One region of the Mesorhizobium sp. AA22 genome, then DNA from elsewhere that is predicted to be linked to it. Evidence: predicted binding sites of a transcription regulator. Region 1 holds the regulator's gene; each other region holds the start of a gene.

Evidence for each region. The regulator PhoB, encoded in region 1, activates phosphate uptake and scavenging genes when phosphate is short. The targets are predictions, from matches to a motif close to TGTCATNNANCTGTCAT.
Region 2: a site for PhoB is predicted at 5,360-5,376, ahead of A9K68_RS24485 (PhnD/SsuA/transferrin family substrate-binding protein). Genes of this name have one in related genera too.
Region 3: a site for PhoB is predicted at 3,644-3,660, ahead of phnF (phosphonate metabolism transcriptional regulator PhnF). Genes of this name have one in related genera too.

Annotation. Positions count from the first base shown of each region.
Region 1 covers NZ_CP048406.1:1,379,475-1,386,722, forward strand. Annotated here, with positions in the region: gene pstC (phosphate ABC transporter permease subunit PstC) at 1-1,008, shown strand, start outside; gene pstA (phosphate ABC transporter permease PstA) at 1,001-2,614, shown strand; gene pstB (phosphate ABC transporter ATP-binding protein PstB) at 2,627-3,442, shown strand; gene phoU (phosphate signaling complex protein PhoU) at 3,481-4,188, shown strand; gene phoB (phosphate regulon transcriptional regulator PhoB) at 4,205-4,894, shown strand; gene A9K68_RS06695 (ROK family protein) at 5,069-6,316, opposite strand; gene xylF (D-xylose ABC transporter substrate-binding protein) at 6,579-7,248, shown strand, end outside.
Region 2 covers NZ_CP048406.1:5,101,313-5,108,560, reverse strand. Annotated here, with positions in the region: gene A9K68_RS24515 (glycosyltransferase family 4 protein) at 1-813, shown strand, start outside; gene A9K68_RS24510 (glycosyltransferase family 2 protein) at 922-1,737, shown strand; gene A9K68_RS24505 (glycosyltransferase) at 1,816-2,547, shown strand; gene A9K68_RS24500 (NUDIX domain-containing protein) at 2,789-3,244, shown strand; gene phnF (phosphonate metabolism transcriptional regulator PhnF) at 3,353-4,138, opposite strand; gene A9K68_RS24490 (alpha-D-ribose 1-methylphosphonate 5-triphosphate diphosphatase) at 4,135-5,316, opposite strand; gene A9K68_RS24485 (PhnD/SsuA/transferrin family substrate-binding protein) at 5,436-6,293, shown strand; gene A9K68_RS24480 (ATP-binding cassette domain-containing protein) at 6,373-7,122, shown strand; gene phnE (phosphonate ABC transporter, permease protein PhnE) at 7,115-7,248, shown strand, end outside.
Region 3 covers NZ_CP048406.1:1,637,187-1,644,434, reverse strand. Annotated here, with positions in the region: gene A9K68_RS07990 (sugar ABC transporter ATP-binding protein) at 1-799, shown strand, start outside; gene A9K68_RS07985 (ABC transporter permease) at 796-1,761, shown strand; gene A9K68_RS07980 (zinc-binding alcohol dehydrogenase family protein) at 1,830-2,846, shown strand; gene phnF (phosphonate metabolism transcriptional regulator PhnF) at 2,870-3,619, opposite strand; gene phnG (phosphonate C-P lyase system protein PhnG) at 3,742-4,203, shown strand; gene phnH (phosphonate C-P lyase system protein PhnH) at 4,203-4,814, shown strand; gene A9K68_RS07960 (carbon-phosphorus lyase complex subunit PhnI) at 4,816-5,928, shown strand; gene A9K68_RS07955 (alpha-D-ribose 1-methylphosphonate 5-phosphate C-P-lyase PhnJ) at 6,197-7,078, shown strand; gene phnK (phosphonate C-P lyase system protein PhnK) at 7,075-7,248, shown strand, end outside.

The DNA of each region.
Region 1 (7,248 bases):
TGGATCATCTGGACCGTCGCGCTCGTGCTTTCCGCGTCCGGATTTTACTGGGCCTATTCCCGCATCGCACAGGCCTACCGGGCGCGCCACGTGGTCGAGCGCATTCTTCGCGCATTCCTGATCGCCTGTTCGGTGGTCGCGATCCTGACGACGATCGGGATCGTCCTGTCGCTCATCTTCGAGTCTCTGCGGTTCTTCCAACAGGTGCCGTTCTACAAGTTCCTGTTCGGCACGCATTGGTCGCCGCAGAGCGCCTTCACCGGCGCGGGAGCGGAGGCCGGGGCGGTCAACGAGGACATTTTTGGCATGGTGCCGCTCTTTGCCGGCACGTTGCTCATCACCTTCATCGCCATGCTGGTGGCTGCGCCTATCGGGCTGATGGCTGCGATCTACCTTTCGGATTACGCCTCCAAAAGCGTCCGCGCGGTCGCAAAGCCGGTTCTGGAAATCCTCGCCGGCATTCCGACCGTCGTCTACGGCTTCTTCGCCGCGCTGACGGTTGCGCCCTACTTCCGCGGTATCGGCGAAAGCCTGGGCCTCAACGTCGCGTCCGAATCTGCGCTCGCCGCAGGCGTGGTCATGGGTATCATGATCATTCCCTTCGTTTCCTCGCTTTCCGATGATGTGATCAACGCCGTTCCGCAATCCCTGAGAGACGGTTCCGCCGGCCTCGGCGCGACCAAGTCGGAAACCATCCGCAAGGTGGTCCTTCCTGCTGCCCTTCCGGGCATCGTTTCAGCGATGCTGCTTGCCGTCAGCCGCGCAATCGGCGAAACAATGATCGTGGTCATGGCGGCGGGCCTGGCGGCAAACCTCACGGCCAACCCGCTCGAAGCGGTCACAACCGTGACCGTGCAGATCGTGACGCTGCTGGTGGGCGACCAGGAGTTCGACAGCGCCAAGACGCTTGCAGCCTTCGCACTCGGCCTGGTGCTGTTCTGCATCACGCTTTCCCTCAACATCGTCGCGTTGCGCGTCGTCCAGAAATACCGAGAGCAATATGACTGATGCGATCTCGTCATTGGGCGCCGTCGGACGGCCGGTCAGCATTCATACCGACGATGCCGCGAAGGCGCGGCTGAAGGGCCGCTACCGCACGGAAACGTGGTTCAAATGGCTTGGCGCCGCAGCTGTTGCGTTGGCCGGCTTGTTCCTTGTGCTGCTCCTGTCGACGATCGTCACGCAGGCGATTCCGGCGCTGCGGCAGAACTATGTGACGCTGCCGATCGATCTTTCGGCGGCCAAGGTCGACCCGGCGAAACTCGACGAAGTGAATTACGACGCCATCGCTCAGGAAGCGCTTACGGCAAAATTTCCGGATGTGACGAGCCGCCAGGACAAGCGCCTGCTGCGCGGACTGATTTCCACCGGCACAGGCGTGTTCCTGCGCAAGGATATTGCGGCTGATCCGGGGATGCTCGGAGGAACGGTGGACTATGCGGTTCCACTTGACGATTTTGCCGACCTCTATCTCAAGGGTCTGCTTGCCGACGTCGGTTCGGACGAAGCGATTTCGACAAGCGTCACGCCTTCGCAAACCAGCGGCGACATCGATCTGACCTTCGGCGACGATGCCATGCTGGCGCTGGCGCGCGGCCATGGTGCGGCCGAGGGCGAAAACGGCATGCTCACCCTGACGAGTGGCGCGTCGTCGCTGCTGGTCGCGTTCAATGGCGGCACGGTCAAGCTGACCGCGCTGTCACCTGCGGCCAACGGCATGGTGATCGCTAAGGGCACGGTGATCGAGGCGCTGGACAGCACGGCGCCCGCCGCGAGCGGCCAGGCATTCCTGCGCGTAATCGAGGCGCCGGAAGCATCGCGAAAGATTTCGGACAAGATGATCGTCTGGCTCGACACGCTGAAGAGCGCCGGCCTGATCGAAAGCCGGTTCAACTCGATCTTCTTCTTCACCGGCGCAAGCCGCGAGCCGGAACTGGCCGGTGTCTGGGGCGCGGTCGTCGGATCGTTCCTGACCATGATCGTAACGCTGGCCATCGCCTTCCCGATCGGCGTTTCAGCGGCGATCTATCTTGAGGAATTTGCGCCCAAGAACCGGCTGACGACGATGATCGAAGTGAATATCAACAATCTGGCGGCGGTGCCTTCGATCGTCTTCGGCCTGCTTGGACTTGCCGTATTCCTGAATTTCTTCGGCATGCCGCGCTCCGCCCCGGTGGTCGGCGGCATGGTGCTGGCGCTGATGACCCTGCCGATCATCATTATCGCCTCGCGCGCTTCGCTGCGCGCGGTGCCACCGTCGATCCGCGAGGCGGCGCTTGGCATCGGAGCCTCCAAGGTTCAGACCGTATTCCATCACGTCCTGCCGCTGGCGATGCCGGGCATCATGACCGGCACCATTCTCGGAATGGCGCATGCGCTGGGCGAAACCGCGCCGTTGCTGATGATCGGCATGGTCGCCTTCATCGTCGACATTCCCGGCGGCTTTACCGATCCCGCGACGATCCTGCCGGTGCAGATATTCATGTGGGCGGATTTCCCGGAAGCTGGATTCCAGCAGAAGACTTCGGCGGCGATTTTGATCTTGCTGCTGTTTTTGGTCATCATGAACGCCATTGCAGTGATACTGCGCAGGCGCTTCGAGCGGCGCTGGTAAGGGGTAGAGGATATGAACATCATGACGGAAGCCGGCGTCGAACAGAAACTGAGCAGCGGAACCAATGCCCCTTCGATCAAGATGAAGGGCGAAAAGGTCTCTGTTCATTACGGTGAGAAGCGAGCTCTGTTCGACGTGGACCTCGATGTCCGCGAGAACCAGGTGACGGCGTTGATCGGCCCATCGGGCTGTGGCAAGTCGACCTTCCTGCGTTGCCTGAACCGAATGAACGACACGATCGATATCGCGCGGGTGAGCGGCAAGATAACGCTCGACGGCGAGGATGTTTACGACCCGAAAATCGATGTCGTCGAGCTGCGAGCTCGCGTCGGCATGGTATTCCAGAAGCCGAACCCGTTTCCGAAGTCGATCTATGAAAACGTCGCCTACGGTCCGCGCATTCACGGCCTGGCCAGGAGCAAGTCCGAGTTGGACGGCATTGTTGAATCGAGCCTGAAGAAGGCCGGTCTGTTCAACGAGGTCAAGGATCGCCTGCTCGAGTCGGGCACCGGTCTCTCCGGCGGACAGCAGCAGCGCCTGTGCATCGCGCGCGCCATCGCCGTGTCGCCGGAAGTGATTCTGATGGACGAGCCCTGTTCGGCGCTGGATCCGATCGCCACCGCCCGCGTCGAGGAACTGATCGACGAACTGCGCCAGAACTACACGATCGTCATCGTCACCCACTCGATGCAGCAGGCAGCGCGCGTGTCGCAACGCACGGCGATGTTCCATCTCGGCTACCTGGTCGAGGAGGGCGCAACCGACAAGATGTTCACCAATCCCGACGACAAGCGCACCCAGGACTACATCACCGGCCGGTTCGGCTGAGCGGTCCGGCGGCGAATTTCGAACACGAGGACAGGATCATGGGTGAACACACCGTCGCATCTTTCGACGAGGAACTGGAGCACATCGACAGGCTGATCCGCGACATGGACGAGCTCGCCGCCGCGATGGTCGCAGCCTCGATCCGCGCGTTGCTTGCGTCAGACAATGCGATGGCGCAGCGTGTCGTCTCGGACGACGCGATCATGGATGCGCGGCAGCGCGAACTCGACGACAGTGCGATCACGCTGATCGCCAAGCGGCAGCCGATGGCGCAAGATCTGCGCGCGGTGGTTGGCGCAATCCGCATGGCCGGTGATCTCGAGCGCATCGGCGATTTGGCCAAAAACATAGCCAAGCGGGTCAGCGCAGTCGGGCAGAGCACCACGCCGCGTAATCTGTCGCACGGTATCGACGCGATGGCGGATCTCGTTCTTGTGCAGCTCCGCGGGGTGGTTGAGCACTATGTGTCGCGCAATGCCGGCGCTTTGAAAGAACTGCGCGCCGACGATCAGAAGATCGACGTGAAATACACGGCGGTTTTCCGCGAACTCCTGACCTACATGATGGAGGATCCGCGCAACATCACCGCTTGCACCCATCTTCTGTTTTGCGCCAAGAATCTCGAACGCATCGGCGATCATGTCACCAACATAGCCGAAAACGCCTACTTTGTCGTGACCGGGCAGCAATTGCCGGCGGATCGCCCGAAGCTCGACGAAACGACGATGTCGGCGCCGGCGACATGACAGGAGTGACCGGCCGATGATCGCGCCGCGCATCATGGTGGTGGAGGATGAAGAGCCGCTGGGCGTCCTCCTCCGCTACAATCTGGAATCCGAAGGCTATCAGGTCGAGGTGGTGACGCGCGGCGACGAGGCCGAAATCCGGCTGCAGGAAAACGTGCCCGATCTTCTGGTGCTCGACTGGATGGTGCCGGCGGTTTCGGGCATCGAGCTTTGCCGGCGCCTTCGGGTGCGTCCCGAAACCGAGCGGCTGCCGATCATCATGCTGACCGCGCGCGGCGAGGAGAGCGACCGGGTTCGCGGCCTTTCCACCGGAGCCGACGACTATCTGGTCAAGCCGTTCTCGACACCGGAATTCATGGCCAGGGTCAAGGCGCTGCTGCGCCGCGCCAAGCCGGAAGTACTGTCCAGCGTGCTGAAGGTCGGCGACATCATGCTCGATCGTGAATCGCACAGGGTCTATCGCAAGAAGAGCGAGATCCGGCTCGGGCCGACCGAATTCCGGCTGCTCGAATTCATGATGCGGCACCCGGGTCGGGTCTTCTCGCGCAGCCAGTTGCTCGACAATGTCTGGGGCGAGACGATCTACATCGACGAGCGCACGGTGGACGTCCATGTCGGCCGGTTGCGCAAGGCGGTCAACAATGGTCGCATGCCCGATGTCATCCGCACCATCCGCGGCGCGGGCTATGCGATCAGGGAAGACTAGGGATGTGCTGATATCCAGGTGGTGCCGGCCTGCGAACGCCGGCTTCCTGGGCTTCCGGTGCTCACGTACCCAAAAGTACGCTCCGCTCCGGTTCTCGGAACCCACCATTCTCGACTCGGCCTGACCTGAATCTCAACACACCCCAAGTCGCGATCCGGGATCCTCCCTTCGAGTTCAAGCCACGTTCTTTCCGACCGAGCCGGCTCGTGCCTGGATGCTCGGCGCGAAGATCTCTTGGTCGACGAAGCTCAGCGCCCGCATGGCGCAGCCTTCTCGGATCAGCGGCAGTTCGTTCGGCTCGGTGTCGAAGGAAATCGAACCCGAATGCTGGCCGCCCGCGGTCTGGGCGATGGCCTCGCGCAGGGCCGGCTCGATCAGGTCGAAGGCGGCAGCGCTGGCACCGACCATGGCGACCGGCGCCGGATCGATCAGCGCGAACAGGCTGCCGAGCCCGAAGCCGAGCGCCTCGCCGGCCTTGCGGTAGGCTTCGCGCTCCGGTCCGTCCGTCTCGCGCGCCCGGGCCGCCAGTGCCCGCATCTCGGCGTCGCTGACATCGGCGACCGGCTCGGCGTTCTCGCTCAATTGCCTCGCGTTGCGCCAGATAGCGTAGTTGCCGGCATAAGCCTCGACGCAACCACGCCGCCCGCAGCGGCAAAGCGCGCCGCTCGGCCGATGAATCATGTGGCCGAATTCGCCGCCTGAGGAATGGGTGCCGGTGAACAGCTCGCCCTTGAGCACCAGCCCCATACCGATGCCATGCGAGAGCAGGATGGCGATGAAATCGTCGCGGTAGCGATCCGGGTCGCGCCGGCGCAGCGCCACGGCCATCATGTTGCAGTCGTTCTCCATAATGGCCGGGATGCCGAACTCGCGTTCCAGAATGTCGGCGAAGGCGATGTTCGTCTGCGGCGTGATCGGCGACCACAACATGGCGCGCGCATGGGAATCGGTAATACCCTGGATCGCCAGCGCGATGCGGGCGACGCTTTGGACGTCGAGGTCGGGGTCTTCGAGCCGGCGCCGGACTATGGCGACACATTCGTCGATCAGCTCGTCGCGCGACATGGTCAGCGTGTCCAGCCGGCGCTGTTCCTCGGCGACCACTTGTCCGGCATAGTCGATGACAGCGACCGACAGCGAATTCAGCGACAACACGACGGCCAATACCGCAGCGGCTTCCGGATTGAGGCTGAGGCCAACCTGCGGCCGGCCACGTTTCAGCGAAACGGTCTCACTCGCCTTGCTCTCGGCCAGGATGCCTTCGTGGATCAGGTCGGAAGAGATCGCCGATATGGTCGAATGGCTGAGGCCGGTGGTTGCGGCGATCTCGGTCCGTGACGGCTGGCCTGCGCGCCGTACGGCCGAAATAACCATCGCCCGGTTGCGCCGGCGCAAATCGTCATGGCGGATCCCAACCGACATTGTTTTGCTTCCTACCCTATTGCCGCGGCCGCTCATGAATCGGAAGCCGTCAGGCCGACAAATACTGGCAGAAGCAGAAGGACCTGTCATTGTTTATTCCGAGGCTCGAAAAAAAGCCAACAGGACACCAAAATTCCATCAGAATTCATGTTGACAGTGCTTCGGCGTTGGATCAGTATTTTTTCGAGGCTCGAAAAAAAGAGCTTTTGTGCAGGCCTTTGGGCCAGTTGGTCGCGCCGTACGCGGCGCAGGGAGGAATATCATGAATAGATTCACAGCCGCCATTCTGGCGGGGGTCGCCATGTCGCTGACGCTCGCGTCGGTCGCACAGGCGAAGGACAAGGTCATCGGTGTTTCGTGGTCGAACTTCCAGGAAGAGCGCTGGAAGACTGACGAAGCCGCCATGAAGTCGGCGATCGAGGCCGCCGGCGACAAGTATATTTCAGCCGATGCACAGTCCAATCCCGGCAAGCAGCTGACCGACGTCGAGAGCCTGATCTCGCAGGGCGCCAACGCGCTGATCATCCTCGCGCAGGATGCCTCGGCCATCGGGCCGGCGGTGCAGAAGGCGCTGGACGAAGGCATTCCGGTCGTCGGCTATGACCGGCTGATCGAGAACAAGGACGTCTTCTATTTGACCTTCGACAACCAGGAAGTCGGCCGCATGCAGGCCCGCGAAGTGTTCAAGGTGGCGCCGGAAGGCAATTACGTCTTCATCAAGGGCTCGGGCGCCGATCCGAATGCCGATTTCCTGTTCGCCGGCTCCATGGAAGTGCTCAAGGATGCCATCGACAGCGGCAAGATCAAGAATGTCGGCGAGGCCTATACGGACGGCTGGCTTCCCGCCAACGCCCAGAAGAACATGGAACAGTTCCTGACCGCCAACGACAACAAGGTCGATGCGGTGGTTGCCGCCAATGACGGCACCGCTG
Region 2 (7,248 bases), 2.9 Mb from region 1:
CTTGCCGAGCGGCGTCGTTTCGAGACGCGGCTTGGCAGGGCAGCGACGGCGCTGAGTCCCTTTCATCGCCAGACGCTGCGCCTTGAACGCACAACCTATGCCAGCCCACGGCTTAAAGCTGTGATTGCCATTTCGAAAATGGTGGCTGAGGACATTATCCGTCACTACGACTATCCGGCGGAACGTGTGCACCATGTTCCCAACGGGGTTGACCTGGGCCGCTTCAACCTGGAGCTGCGCCAACAGCATCGGGCCGCGGTCCGCGCGCAGCTCGATGTCGACGATAACAGGCCGGTCGTCCTGTTTGTCGGCTCGGGTTTCGCGCGAAAAGGACTTCTTCCATTGATGAAGGCTGTCGCTACGCTGGACGGTGATCCGGAGGTGTGGGTCATTGGCCATGATTCGCGCGCCAATGCCTTCAAACAGGCCGGCGACAGACTGGGTCTGGGCGCAAGGCTCAGGATGTTGGGGCCGCAGAAAGATATGTTGCCATGGTACGGCGCGGCCGACATTGCCGTGCTGCCTTCCATTTATGACCCATTCGGCACAGTGGTGATCGAAGCCATGGCCAGCGGCTTGCCCGCCGTGGTAAGCACCGGGTGTGGCGCGCGCGAGCTGGTCGATCGGTTCGAGCCGACGCTTGTTTGCGACGCAGCCAGCGTAAACGACCTCGCCGCCGGGCTTGCCCGTGCGTTGCAGCTGTCGTCACGGCCTGAGACTGCGGCAAAGGTCAGAGCGGCGGCCGAACATTACGATTTCAACGTCATGATCAGGAGAATGATAGCGCTCTACGAAAGTCTCGACCTGAGATAATTTTCGACATTTTTTTTGAATCCGTTAGTATCGCTCGGAGTGCTAACAGGCCGGGGGACCAGTTTCTTTGAACAACTGTTGCAGTTTTGACGCCGGAACCGTCTGACAGTGCCGGCGCTCTCAGTCATCATAATCAGCCGCAATGAGGAAGCGTGCATTGCACGTTGCCTTCGCTCGGTACATTTTGCCGACGAAATCGTCGTCCTCGACAACAACAGCACCGATCAAACCAGGGACATCGCCAGTGCACTCGGGGCCAAGGTCCTGATTACCCTCGATTGGCCCGGTTTCGGCGCGCAAAAAAACCGTGCCCTGGCAGCGGCGACAGGGGATTGGGTCCTTTCGCTTGATGCCGACGAGTGGGTCGAGCCACCCCTCGCTGCAGAAATCAGAGCTGCTATCGCCAACCCAAAAGGCTATCATGGCTTCGAAATACCAAGAAGATCCCGCTTTTGTGGGCACATCGTCCGCCATGGCGGCTGGTCGCCCGACCTGGTGCTCCGGCTTTTCCGGCGACAGTCCGGGCGCTTCAGCAACGACACGGTGCACGAGAAAGTTGTGGTGAATGGGAAGGTTACGCGATTGTCCCATCCTATGGAGCATGACTCCATCGCCGACCTGGCAGACGCGCATGACAAGATCGGCCGATACGCAGAAGCGTCCGCGGCGCGGCTGCTTACCGAGGGCAAAAGAAGCTCGATAAGCAAGGCGGTGTTGCGCTCGGTCTGGGCCTATATGAACAGCTATGTTTTCAAGCTGGGATTTCTGGACGGTTCGACCGGCGCGATGGTTGCCGCTTATTCAGCCAGCTACACCTATCAGAAATGGGCGCTTGTCGCATTGGGCAGCGAGGCGAAATCCGCCGAAAAAAGCAGGACCGGCGTGAAAGGCAAATCCGTGCGATTCAGAAATCGTCCTGGCTAATTTCTGCACCATTGTTGCCGAGCTGTTGCCAGACAGTTAGTGTATGGCCGTTTTGAAATTGGAGCCAAGGTACTGAATATGACTGATGCGTTTAGGGTATTCGTTGGATGGGACAGCCGCGAGCCGATCGCCTACGACGTAGCACGGCACTCTTTGCTTAAAAACGCTTCGGTGCCTGTCTCCGTCATTCCAATCAAACAGGACGAACTGCGTGCCCGTGGACTGTATTGGAGGGAAAAAGATCCACTCGCGTCAACAGAGTTCACCTATACGCGGTTTCTCACGCCTTTTCTCGCCGACTACACGGGTTGGGCTTTGTTCTGCGATTGCGACTTCCTGTGGCTCGGTGACGTCGCAGGTTTGCTGGAATACACGAAGTCGAACAAGGCGGTCTATTGCGTCCAGCATGATTATACGCCGAAGGCCACTACCAAGATGGACGGCGTGGTCCAGACATCCTACCCACGAAAAAACTGGTCCTCGCTGATGCTGTTCAACTGCGCGCACCCTTCGGTTAAATCGCTTACGCCAGAGGTCGTGAACCGCGAAAGTGGTGCCTACCTCCATCGAATGCAGTGGGTCGCCGATGAGGACCTGGGCTCGCTGCCAGTAGAGTGGAACTGGCTTGAAGGTTGGAACGAAAAGCCGACGCATGGCACACCTAAGGCGGTCCACTATACAAGCGGTGGTCCGTGGTTTGCCGAGTGGCAGAATGTCGACTATGCGGATCTGTGGATAGCCGAACGCGACGAATTCTTGAGTAATGCCGAACAAACGGAAGCTTCTCTTTCGCGCTCGGCGAGCCGGTAGCTAATCCAACCGATCGGCCCGACCATATCGGACGTTTCGTCGAGGTCGCCGGCAACGCGCGGTTCGTGCAGATCTGTGAACAGACTAGGCGTGCCTGGTCGAAATCGAACCGAGCGGGTTGTCGAACAGCCATTTTGGCGACGTGCTTTCCAGCGCGCGGCGTGGGCACGGCGTCTGCTGCGCCAAGCCGGCATCTGCTTTGTCGTTGTTGCGGCATGCTGCATGGCAGAGGCTTGAGGCCATGGCGAAAAGAAGTGCGGGCATCCTGCCTTACCGCAGATCGAGCAACGAACTGCAGGTGTTGCTTGTTCATCCGGGCGGGCCGTTCTGGCAAAGCCGCGATCTTGGCGCATGGTCGATTGCAAAGGGCGAGTATGGTGATGACGAACAGCCGGAAGCTGCGGCACGTCGCGAATTCGTGGAGGAAACCGGCTGGGAGCTCGCGGGAGCACTGCTTGCGTTGGGGGAGCTGCGCCAGCGCGGCGGCAAGCTTATTACAGCCTTCGGCGTCGAATGCGATTTCGACGCCGGCACTTTGCGGAGCAACATGTTCGAGATGGAATGGCCACCGCGCAGCGGCCGCATGCAATTCTTTCCGGAGATCGATCGCGCAGGGTGGTTCGGCCTCGATATGGCCCGGGAAAAGATGCTTATTGGCCAGCGGCCTTTTCTCGACCGGCTTGTGGGGTCCGTCTAAAGCCGACCCAATGGCCGACCGACATCATGAACTGGTCGTGCTGATCGCTACGCCCCAGGAACCATGGGCTGAGGCGAAGAGCATGTTGAGCGCGCCATCGCGCCAGGATCAGAACACGAACTCGACAGACGTTAGCGGCCAGCAGCCGCGGGTCCATTCGATTGGTATGCCGTTGCGGTCCTCGTTGACGGCATTGATGCGGAATACTGGTGTTCCGGGTGTCAGCCGCAGGATTTCGGCTTCATCAGGGGACGCAAAGCCGCCACTGATGCGCGTCTCGGCCCGCCGGTAATTCTCGATGCCATGCGCGCGGAAAACATCGGTCACCGACTGACGCACGTCGTACGTCTGCTCGAAATCAGGAAAGAGATGGGCTGGAAAGACCTTGGTATTGACGTAAACCGGCTGCTTATCGGACGTTCTGATCCGGCACAGCCGGATAATGGTGGCATCAGGTGCGAGACGCAACCGCTCCGCCACGGCCGGTTCTGCTGGTTCCCGGACGATCAGCAGCGTCTTGGTGCCGATTTCCTGGCCATGAGCTTCGAAATTGTCGAGAAAGCGCTGTCCGTCGCGAACCGTGAATGTCGAGGGTAGGTTTCGCACGAAGATACCGACGCCCTTGCGAGCGGTGAGGTGGCCCTCATGCTGTAACTGCTGCAGCGCCCGGCGAAGTGTAATGCGGGTGACCGCGAGTTTCTCCGCCAGATGCGTTTCTCCGGGAAGTTGGCTGCCCGGCGGAAGACAGCCGCTCTCGATCAGATTGAAGATGTGATCGTAGATCTGCTGCCAGATCGGCGAATCGCTGCGTGGCCGAAAGACCAGCCCGTCAAAGGCCAGAAGACGATTGACGCTGCGCTCGTGTGGTGTTGGGATTTTCGTATTCTGGTTCATGAAGCCTTATTCACCGGCGATCGGTGTGCCGACCGTCGGTTTACGCGCGAGAGTCCAGAGGAATAGACAATTTGTCCGTGAACCATGGTGGCCACCACACGCGGATGCTCTGGATCGCCGGCATCGACGAGGATCAGATCCGCTCGGCGGCCGGCAACAAGCAATCCGCGATCGTCAAGGCCGGCTACCCGGGCCGGATTTGCCGAGACCAGATTCCAGATCATGGGGAAATCGCTGGCCCCCGGAGAAGACAGCCTGAAGGCCGCATGCAGAGGCGAGGGATAGTGGTAGTCACTGGTCAGCACCGTGCAGAGCCCGGCTCTGATGGCCTCGGTGGCATTCAGCGCTCCATTATGGCTGCCGCCGCGCACGACATTGGGCGCGCCGAGGATCACATCCTCGCCCATTTGCCGCGCGGCTTTCGCCGTTTCGAGCGTCAGTGGAAATTCCGAAGCCTTTGCACCGAGACCGCGGAAATACATACGTTCTTCAGGAGACGCTTCGTCATGGGCAAGAAGCACATTGCCATTGGCCCGTGCAGTCGCGGCCAGCTTCCCGATCGCGATCTCTACGTCGGCCCGGCGGGACCAAATCTGATCGAGCAACGCCATATACTGCTCACGGCTCAAGCCGGACCGTTCCGCCATCTGGCCGATCTTGCGGGCGATCGTGCCGTTCAATACCGACCCGGTCGTATGGTCGTTGAGAGCAATGATCGGTCGCGGCCAAAGAGAGAGCCATTGTATGACCTGCGCCATCTGATCAAGTGCGAAGGTCTCCCAGCGCAGATGCACACGCGTATCGCAGCTAAGAGTATCGCGGAGATCGCAGAGCGCGCCGATCAGTTGCTTGGCGGCTTCGAGCGAGCGAAGTCCGGGCTCCCATGACACCGTGACGCCGTGAAAGGCTGTGGTTACTCCATTGGCGACAAGCTGGCGGTCCGTATCTTTCAACGCCAGCGCCGTGTCGAAGCGGACACCCGGCCGCGGCATGATTTGCCGCTCGAAGCCGTCGCCGTGGATATCGACGATCCCCGGAAGCACGAGCAGACCATCGGCATCGATTATGGACGCATGGGCCGCTTGGATCTCTGACAGTATCCCGCCTGCAATGCTCAGGTCCGCGGTTTCAAGTCCCCGGTCGGTAAGGATGCGACCACCCTGGATGTGCCAGTTCACTGTATCCCTCTAAAAGCAAAGCCTGCCGCTGGCGCCGACGAAATGTCACGAGCACGTCATCTGCTGCGTATACGGATTAGCGGGTAACAGTTTCCTGTCTATACAGCAAAGGAAAAATGATGATCCGCACCATCGCAACCGCACTCGCGCTGACGCTTGCCTCCGCTCTTCCAGCTTTTGCGGAGCCGGTGAAATTCGCGGTAACCGACATGGAGGGACTGGAGGCTCTTCAGCAGGAATTCGGCGCTTTCCAGACCGCTCTTGAAGAGGCGACCAGCCTGGATATCGAGCTGTTTCCGGTCAGCTCGCGGACCACCGCCGTCGAGGCCATGAATTCCGGGCAGGTCGATCTCGTCCTGACCGGTCCTGCTGAATACGTGGTCATGAAGGAATTAAGCCAGCCGAAGATTGTTGTTGCCTGGCAGCGCCCCGATTATTTCGCTCAGATCGCCGTGCTGGCGAATGGACCGATCCGCTCGATTGAAGACTTGAAGGGCAAGAAGATTGCATTCGGCTCGGTAGGCTCGACCTCCCAGCACCTCGGCCCCGCGCAGGCGCTGGCCGATTTCAACCTGAAATATGCCACCGATTACGAGCCAGTGATCATATCGCGCAATATCGCGGCTGAGGCTCTCATCCGCGGCGACATCGCCGCTATCGGCTTGAATTTCGGTTATCTGAACTCGGTCCGGGAAGCGTTCCCCGACACTGCCTTCTCGGTAATCGCACGGGGCCGCGATCTGCCGAACGACATTCTTGTCGCCCGTAAGGACATTTCAGACGACGTGTTCGTCAAGGTCCGCGATGCCTTTGCGAAGAATGGCAACGAGCTGATGAAAGCGATCCTGACAGGCGAGGACAACCAGAAATTCAAGGGCGGTTTCTTTCTGACTGATGTCAGGGACTCGGACTACGACTATGTCCGCTCGATGTACCGCACGATCGGAATCGAGACCCTCACCGACTTCGTAAACTGAGGCTTGCTTCTTTTCATGGCAAAGGCCGGCGGTTAACCGCCGGTCTATTTCGTAGTCCCGTCTGGGCCAAGAGGTCACTATGACAGCAATCATTGCCGCGCACGATCTTGCGAAGAGCTATGCGAACGGAAAGGTCGTTTTCTCCAGTATTGGCCTCGACATAGCATCGCGCGAACGGGTTGCCCTGATTGGCTCGAACGGTGCTGGAAAATCCACCCTGCTCAAATGCCTCATCGGTCTTTTACCGTCGAGCGGTGGCGAGGTCGTCACCCTCGGCGAGAGCTTCCGCTCGGCGCCGTCCGTCGCCCAGCTGCGGCGCATACGCAGGCAGATCGGATTTGTCTTCCAGCACCACGGACTGGTTAGCCGCCAATCCGTTCTTACAAACGTTTTGCAAGGCAAGCTCGGGCTGCCCGGCGGCTGGCGCGGCTGGCACCATTCCATCGCAAAGCAACACTGGCGCGAGGAAGCAATGCAGGCGCTCGCCGACGTGCGGCTTCTCGGCAAGGCAGGCGCCCGCGCCGACGCGCTTTCTGGAGGGCAGGCGCAGCGGGTGGCGATTGCCCGTGCGTTGATCCGGCGTCCGAAGCTTTTGATAGCAGACGAACCGGCGGCAAGTCTCGATCCGGCGGCTGGACATGATGTGATGCGAGTTTTCTCCGAGCTCACCCAGGAACAAGCGATCACCTTGGTCTACACCACGCACGACATGGAACATGCTCTCGACTACTCCGATCGCTTGATAGCGCTCAAGGCGGGCAAGGTCTTCTTCGACCGGCCGACGGCGCATGTCACCCGCGCTGATTTGAAAGACGTCTTCGATGCATGACCGCCTTTCGCCGAGCCGGATTCCATCGATCTCGCCCCTCACTTTCAGCTTTGCCGTCGCTTTGGCTGCTCTCGTGATCGTTTCCGCCGGGCAGGTCGCACCTTCGCCGGAACAACTGGCAGGGGG
Region 3 (7,248 bases), 260 kb from region 1:
GATCAACCGCTCGATCGAGCAAGTCTATCACAAGGAGCATTTTACCCCGGGCGCGACGCTGCTCGAAGCCCGAAATCTCTCCGGCAAGGGCTTCGAAAATGTCTCGATGACGGTCCGTGCCGGCGAAATCGTCGGGCTCTACGGCCTGATCGGTGCCGGGCGCAGCGAGTTCGTCACCACGCTTTACGGCCGTCATCGCAAGTCGGCCGGCCAGATCCTCTGGGAGGGCAAGGCGGTTCAGGTCAATTCCGAGCATGACGCTATCAGGCTCGGCATGGCGCTGGCGCCGGAAAGCCGCCGCGACCAGGGCCTCTGCCTCAACCTGCCGGTCGGCCTCAATCTCAATCTGCCGATCTACAAGCGCATCTCCAGCAATCTGCTGATCTCCAGCGCACAGGAGAAGACCGAGGCGGATCGCCAGATCGCCAATCTCAGGATCAAGACACCGACGCGCAACGCGCTCGCCTCCAGCCTGTCCGGCGGCAACCAGCAGAAGATCGTCATCGGCAAGTGGCTGGCGCACGGCGCCAAGCTGTTCATCTTCGACGAGCCGACAGTCGGCGTCGATGTCGGCACCAAGGCCGAGATCTACCGCCTGTTCAGCGCGCTTTTGTCCAATGGCGCCGGCATCATCCTGATCTCGTCCTATCTGCCCGAGGTCTATGAACTGGCCGACACACTGCATGTGTTCCGGCGCGGCAAACTGGTGGCCACTCATGGTTTCCGCACTGCCGACCATGAGGAGATCCTCACCCAAGCGCTGGCCGAGAAACAAGAAAAACCGGGAGGACAGATATGAGCACCGAGGCGATCCCGGCCGAAAGGCCGAAACGCAACTACAACGCCCTGTTCGGGCTGACACTGCTGGCGCTGTTGGTATTGTTGTGGGTCATCCTGTCGGTGGCGACGCCGAGCTTCGCCTCTGCCAACAACATCTCGAATCTGCTGCGGCAAGGTTCGATGATCGCCATCCTGGCAGTCGGCCAGACCTTCGTCATCATCACCGGAGGCATCGACCTTTCCGTCGGCGCCGTCGTCGGCTTCGCCACCGTCATCGTGGCGATGTTGATCAATGCCGGCGTGCCGATTTTCCTCGCCATCCTGATCACCTTGCTGGTTGGCGTCGCCATCGGCATGTTCCATGGCTTTGGCATCGTCAGAATGGGCCTGCCGCCCTTCATCATCACGCTGGCGACGCTGACATCCTTGCGCGGCATCGGCCTCTTGATGACCAACGGCAACTCGATCTCGATCAACAACGATGCCTTCCAAATGTTTTCGCGCAGCTCGTTTCTCGGCGTCCCCAATCTGTTCTGGATGGTGATCCTCGTCGGCATCCCCGCCTACACCTTCCTGCATCACAGCCGCTGGGGCCGGTATCTGTTCTCGGTCGGCTCCAACGCCGAGGCATCGCGTCTGTCCGGTGTCAACGTCCAGCGCACCATCTACATGGCCTATACGCTGTCGGGCCTCTGTGCGGCTTTTGTCGGCGTGCTGCTTGCCTCGCGCATCGGCATCGGCAATCCGACGCAGGCCGAGGGCTGGGAGTTGCAGGCGATCGCCTCGTCGGTGATTGGCGGCACCTCGCTGTTCGGCGCCGTCGGCTCGGTGCACGGACCGCTGCTCGGCGCCTTCATCCTCGCCACCATCAACAACGGCGCCAATCTCTTGAACGTCAATGCCTTCTGGCAGCGCATCATTACCGGCGTGCTAATTATCGTCATCGTCTATTTCGACGGCCTGCGCCGCCGCGGCAAGTAGACCATATTAACAACCGCCGGCCCGGCGCTAGCGGGGCCGGCGGTTTCATGAACAGACTGGATTGAACTATGAAAGCCGTCGTCTGCCGCTCGCCCGGTGAGCTTGTTCTGGAAGACCGCCCGGCGCCAGGCACTCCGCCCTCTGGCTGGGCGCTGGTCGCGGTTAGTCATGTCGGCATCTGCGGCACCGACTATCATATCTTTGAGGGCAAGCATCCGTTCCTCGCTTATCCCCGCATCATGGGCCACGAGGTTTCCGGCACTGTGATCGAGGCCGGCGAAGGCGTCGATCTGGCCGTTGGCGAACCTGTGATCATCAATCCCTATCTCGCTTGCGGCAAATGCATCGCCTGCCGGCAAGGCAAGCCTAATTGCTGCGTCAGGATCGAGGTGCTCGGCGTCCACCGCGACGGCGCCATGTGCGAACGGATCCTGGTGCCGGCGCAGAACCTCTACCCGGCCAACGGCCTGTCGCTGGCCGACGCCGCCGCCGTCGAGTTCCTGGCGATCGGGGCGCATGCCGTTCGGCGCTCGCTGGCGCAGCCCGGCGCGCGCACGCTGGTCGTCGGCGCCGGGCCGATAGGGCTCGGCACGGCGCTGTTTGCCCGCATCGCCGGTCTCGACGTGAAGCTGCTCGACATGAGTGCCGAGAGGCTGGGTTTCGCCGCAAGGGAACTCGACTTTGCCACCCTCGACGGCTCGAAGGGATCGGCAACCGATCTGGCGCGGGAGGCGACTGACGGCGAAGGCTTTGACGTGGTTTTCGACGCCACAGGCAACACCCAGTCAGTCCAGTCGGCTTTCGCCCATGTCGCGCATGGCGGAACGCTGGTCCTGGTCAGCGTCGTCAAGGACGACATCGTCTTTTCCGACCCCGAATTCCACAAGCGCGAGATGACGCTGATCGGCAGCCGCAACGCGCTGCGCGCCGACTTCGACCACGTCGCCGCCTCGATCCGCGACGGCGCGGTGCCGCTGGCAAAGCTCGTCACCCATCGCACGACGCTTGGCGACACACCGCGCGACCTCGGCCGCTGGGCGCATGAGAAATCCGGCCTGATCAAGGCGGTCATTCAGGTCGGATGAGACCGGGATAGACGCGCTCCTACCTACCGCGCCGACAATTTGAGCTCGACGCGCTCAGCCGGAAAACGCGTTTCGGCGAACTGGATTGGCTGGCCGTCCGGCGTGACATTGACCGCGACCGTGACCAGCACGATGGCGCCGGACTGCAGATCGAGATCGGCGAGATCGGCGGCATCTGCGTGGCGCGCCGACAGCACTGTCGATTGCCTGAGATAGTCACTAATGCCGAAACGCTGGAGCGAGGCGGTCACCGATCCAGTTTCCGCGATAGCGGCCTCGATGCCTTCGAAGCGTTTCGCATCGAACCAGCCGGTGGCACGCGAGACCGGCTGTCCGTCGGCTTCGCCGCGCGTCTCAAGGCGTATGACATTCGAACTCTTGGCAAGCCCCAGCCCTTCGGCGACGCGCCGGCTGGCCGGCTCGACCGCCGATTCGAGCAGCACGCTGCGGCGCTCCGTCGCCTGCCCTTGCAAGCCCTCCGAAAAACGGGTGCGGGCGCCGATCGGATAGGACAGCCGCTTGCGCAAAAGCACGAAAGTGCCGCGCCCCTGTTCGGCCCTCAGCACGCCATCCTGCACCAGTGCTGCGATGGCGCTGCGCACCGTATGGCGGTTGACGCCATAACGCTCCGCCAGTGCAATCTCCGGTGGCAGCGCGGCATTCTCGGCAAAGTCGCCGATGGCGATCGAATGCAGGATCTGGTCGGCGATCTGCCGCCACAGCGAGACGCCGCTGCGCCGCTCTATGCTGCTGGCAATCTGTTGCCCGATCATCTCTTGCCCCGATCTTTTTCGCCCTGTCATCCATCCGTCATGGACACGCTTTAGAGAATAGGTATAATTTGTATAATTGTCTACATCATTATACAAATTCGGAACGAGAAGGAATGGCTGCCATGCGAGGACAGGAAGCGCGCGATCAGGCTGAGCGCAAGGCCGTCATGGCGACGCTAGCGCAATCGACCGGCGACGATATCGTCCGCCTTTGGAACGCAGCCGGCCTGCCTTCGGAAGCAGAACTCCTGCGCGGTCCCGAAACCGGCCTGGTCACCGTGCGTGGCCGCATCGGCGGCGGCGGCGCACCATTCAATGTCGGCGAGGCGACGGTCACCCGCGCTACCGTCCGGCTCGCATCCGGACAGGTCGGCCACTGCTACGCGCTCGGCCGTGACAAGCAGAAAGCGAAACTGGCGGCGATCGCCGACGCACTCTGGCAGGATCCTGCCCTGCGCCGCGAGGTCGAGACAAAACTCATTGCGCCGCTGCAGGCCGCACTTGCCGGCGCACGTGAACGGCGGCGCGCCGAGACGGCGGCAACGAAGGTCGATTTCTTCACCATGGTACGCGGAGAAGACTGATGGACATCGCAACGCAAGCGATCGAGGGCGGCTTTGCCGATCCGGTGTTCGACGCCCAGACGGTGTTCCGCGCCGTGATGGATGCGATGGCGCGGCCAGGCACCCTGGAGCCCCTGCCGATCTTTGCCCGCCCGCCGGCGCCACTGTCGGCCACCGCCGGCGCCATCGCGCTGGCGCTGTGCGACAACGACACGCCGCTCTGGCTCGACCCCGTTTTGCAGGCCCCAGCAGCGGTGAAATCCTGGCTCGGCTTCCACACCGGCGCGCCGCTGGCCAATACGCCGGCCGACGCGCATTTCGCGCTGATCGCCACGCCGGCCGAGATGATGTCGCTCGATGGCTTTTCGCAGGGCACCCAGGACTATCCCGACCGCTCCACAACGCTAATCCTGCAGGTGAGCGATATCGTTTCAGGCGCCCCTCTGCTGCTCGAAGGTCCCGGCATCGAAATGACTGCAACCATCGCGCCGGCGCAGATGCCGCGCCATTTCGTCGAGCAATGGAAGCAGAACAACCAGCGCTTTCCGCGTGGCGTCGACATCATCCTTGCCACCCCCGACGGCGTTGCCTGCCTGCCGCGCACGACGCGCATCAAGACGATGGAGGCGTGATATGTATGTCGCGGTAAAAGGCGGCGAAGCGGCCATTGCCAACGCCCACTCCCTGCTCGCCGACCGCCGGCGCGGCGACCGTTCCGTGCCGGCGCTGCGCCTCGACCAGATCGTCGAGCAGCTGGCGCTCGGCGTCGACCGGGTGATGAGCGAGGGTTCGCTCTACGACCGCGAGCTGGCGGCACTCGCCATCGTTCAGGCGCGCGGCGACATGATCGAGGCGATCTTCCTGGTTCGCGCCTATCGCACCACGCTGCCACGCTTCGGCTATACCAAGGCGATCGACACCGGCGCGATGCTGGTCGAGCGGCGCGTTTCGGCGACCTACAAGGATCTTCCTGGCGGCCAGCTGCTCGGCCCGACTTTCGACTACACTCACCGGCTGCTCGATCCCGAGCTCGCCGCGGGCGGCGATGTCGCCGAGCCGCTGCAGCGTGCCAGCGAGGCGGAAGCCATGCCGCGCGTCTCCGCGATCCTCGCCCGCGAAGGCCTGATCGAGCCTGATGGCGACATGCCGCAGGATCATGTCCCCGGCGACATCACCCGCGAGCCGCTGGAATTCCCGATGGCGCGCGACATCCGCCTGCAGGCGCTGTCACGCGGCGACGAGGGTTTTCTGCTGGCGCTCGGCTATTCCACCCAGCGCGGCTATGCCCGCAACCATCCCTTCGTCGGCGAAGTTCGCATCGGTGAGGTCGAGCTGGAACTCGATGTGCCGGAGCTGCCCTTCGCGGTACCGCTCGGCTCCGTGCGCGTCACCGAGTGCCAGATGGTCAACCAGTTCAAGGGCTCGGCCAAGGCGCCGCCGCAATTCACCCGCGGCTACGGCCTCGTCTTCGGTCAGAGCGAGCGCAAGGCGATGGCCATGGCACTGTGCGACCGGGCGTTACGCGCTTCGGAATTCGGCGAAGACGTCGTCGCCGCTGCCCAGGACGAGGAGTTCGTCATCTCGCATTCCGACAATGTCCAGGCGACCGGCTTCGTCGAGCATCTGAAGCTGCCGCACTATGTCGACTTCCAGGCCGAGCTCGACCTCGTGCGCCGCATGCGCGCCGAGCATGACGCCCGCGAAAACGCAGGCAAAGTCGAAGAGAAGAGGCAGGCTGCGGAATGACTTTAGTTAGCTCCACCGCCATGATCTCGTGGGAATGGCCGCTACACCCCTCCGGATCCGCCGTAGCCGCTACTGCCGCCAACGGTTTCGCCATTCGCGCCTTCCTTCGGCGCAGGAAGAACCATTCTTCGAAGGACAAAGGCAACCACGCCGACAAACACCAGCAACAGGATTCCGATGTGCATCCATCCGGTTGGAGTCATCTGAGCCTGGCCCTTCTTCCGTGTCTTGGAAGTCAATTCGGTAGCACACAGCGGAAGCGATCGCCATGACCGACATCGCCACTTACAACTTCGCCTATCTCGACGAGCAGACCAAGCGGATGATCCGCCGCGCGATCCTCAAGGGCATAGCCGTTCCCGGCTATCAGGTGCCGTTCGCCTCGCGCGAAATGCCGATGCCTTATGGCTGGGGCACCGGCGGCGTCCAGGTCACGGCTTCGATCATCGGCCCGGAAGACGTGCTCAAGGTCATCGACCAGGGCGCCGACGACACCACCAACGCGGTTTCAATCCGTGCCTTCTTCAAGAAGGTCGCCAATGTCGCCGTCACCACCGAGACGGCCAAGGCGACCATCATACAGACCCGCCACCGCATTCCCGAACATCCACTGAGCGCGGGCCAGGTGCTGGTCTATCAGGTGCCGATTCCCGAACCGTTGCGCTTCCTCGAACCGCGCGAAACGGAAACGCGCAAGATGCATGCGCTGGAGGAATACGGCCTCATGCATGTGAAGCTCTACGAGGACATCGCCAGGCACGGCCGCATTGCCACTACCTATGCCTATCCGGTCAAGGTCGAGGGCCGCTATGTGATGGATCCCTCGCCGACGCCAAAATTCGACAACCCAAAGATGCACCGCTCGCCGGCCCTGCAACTGTTCGGCGCCGGCCGCGAAAAGCGCATCTATGCGCTGCCGCCCTTCACCGATGTGGCCAGCCTCGATTTCGAGGACCATCCGTTCGAGGTGCAGACCTTCGACCAGCCCTGCGCGCTGTGCGCGGCCGAGAACGTCTATCTCGACGAGGTCATCCTCGACGACCATGGCGGCCACATGTTCGTCTGCTCCGACACCGACCATTGCGAGAAACGGCGCGAAGGAGGCCATCGCGGCCGTCTTGCGCCCGAAACGATGGAGCCGGCGCAATGACCGACGAACCACTGCTGCGCGTTTCCGCGCTATCCAAATTCTACGGCTCGCGTGTCGGCTGCGAAAACGTCACATTCGACCTTTGGCCGGGCGAGGTGCTGGCGGTGGTCGGCGAATCCGGTTCCGGCAAGACGACGCTGCTCAACTGCCTCTCGACCAGATTGCTGCCG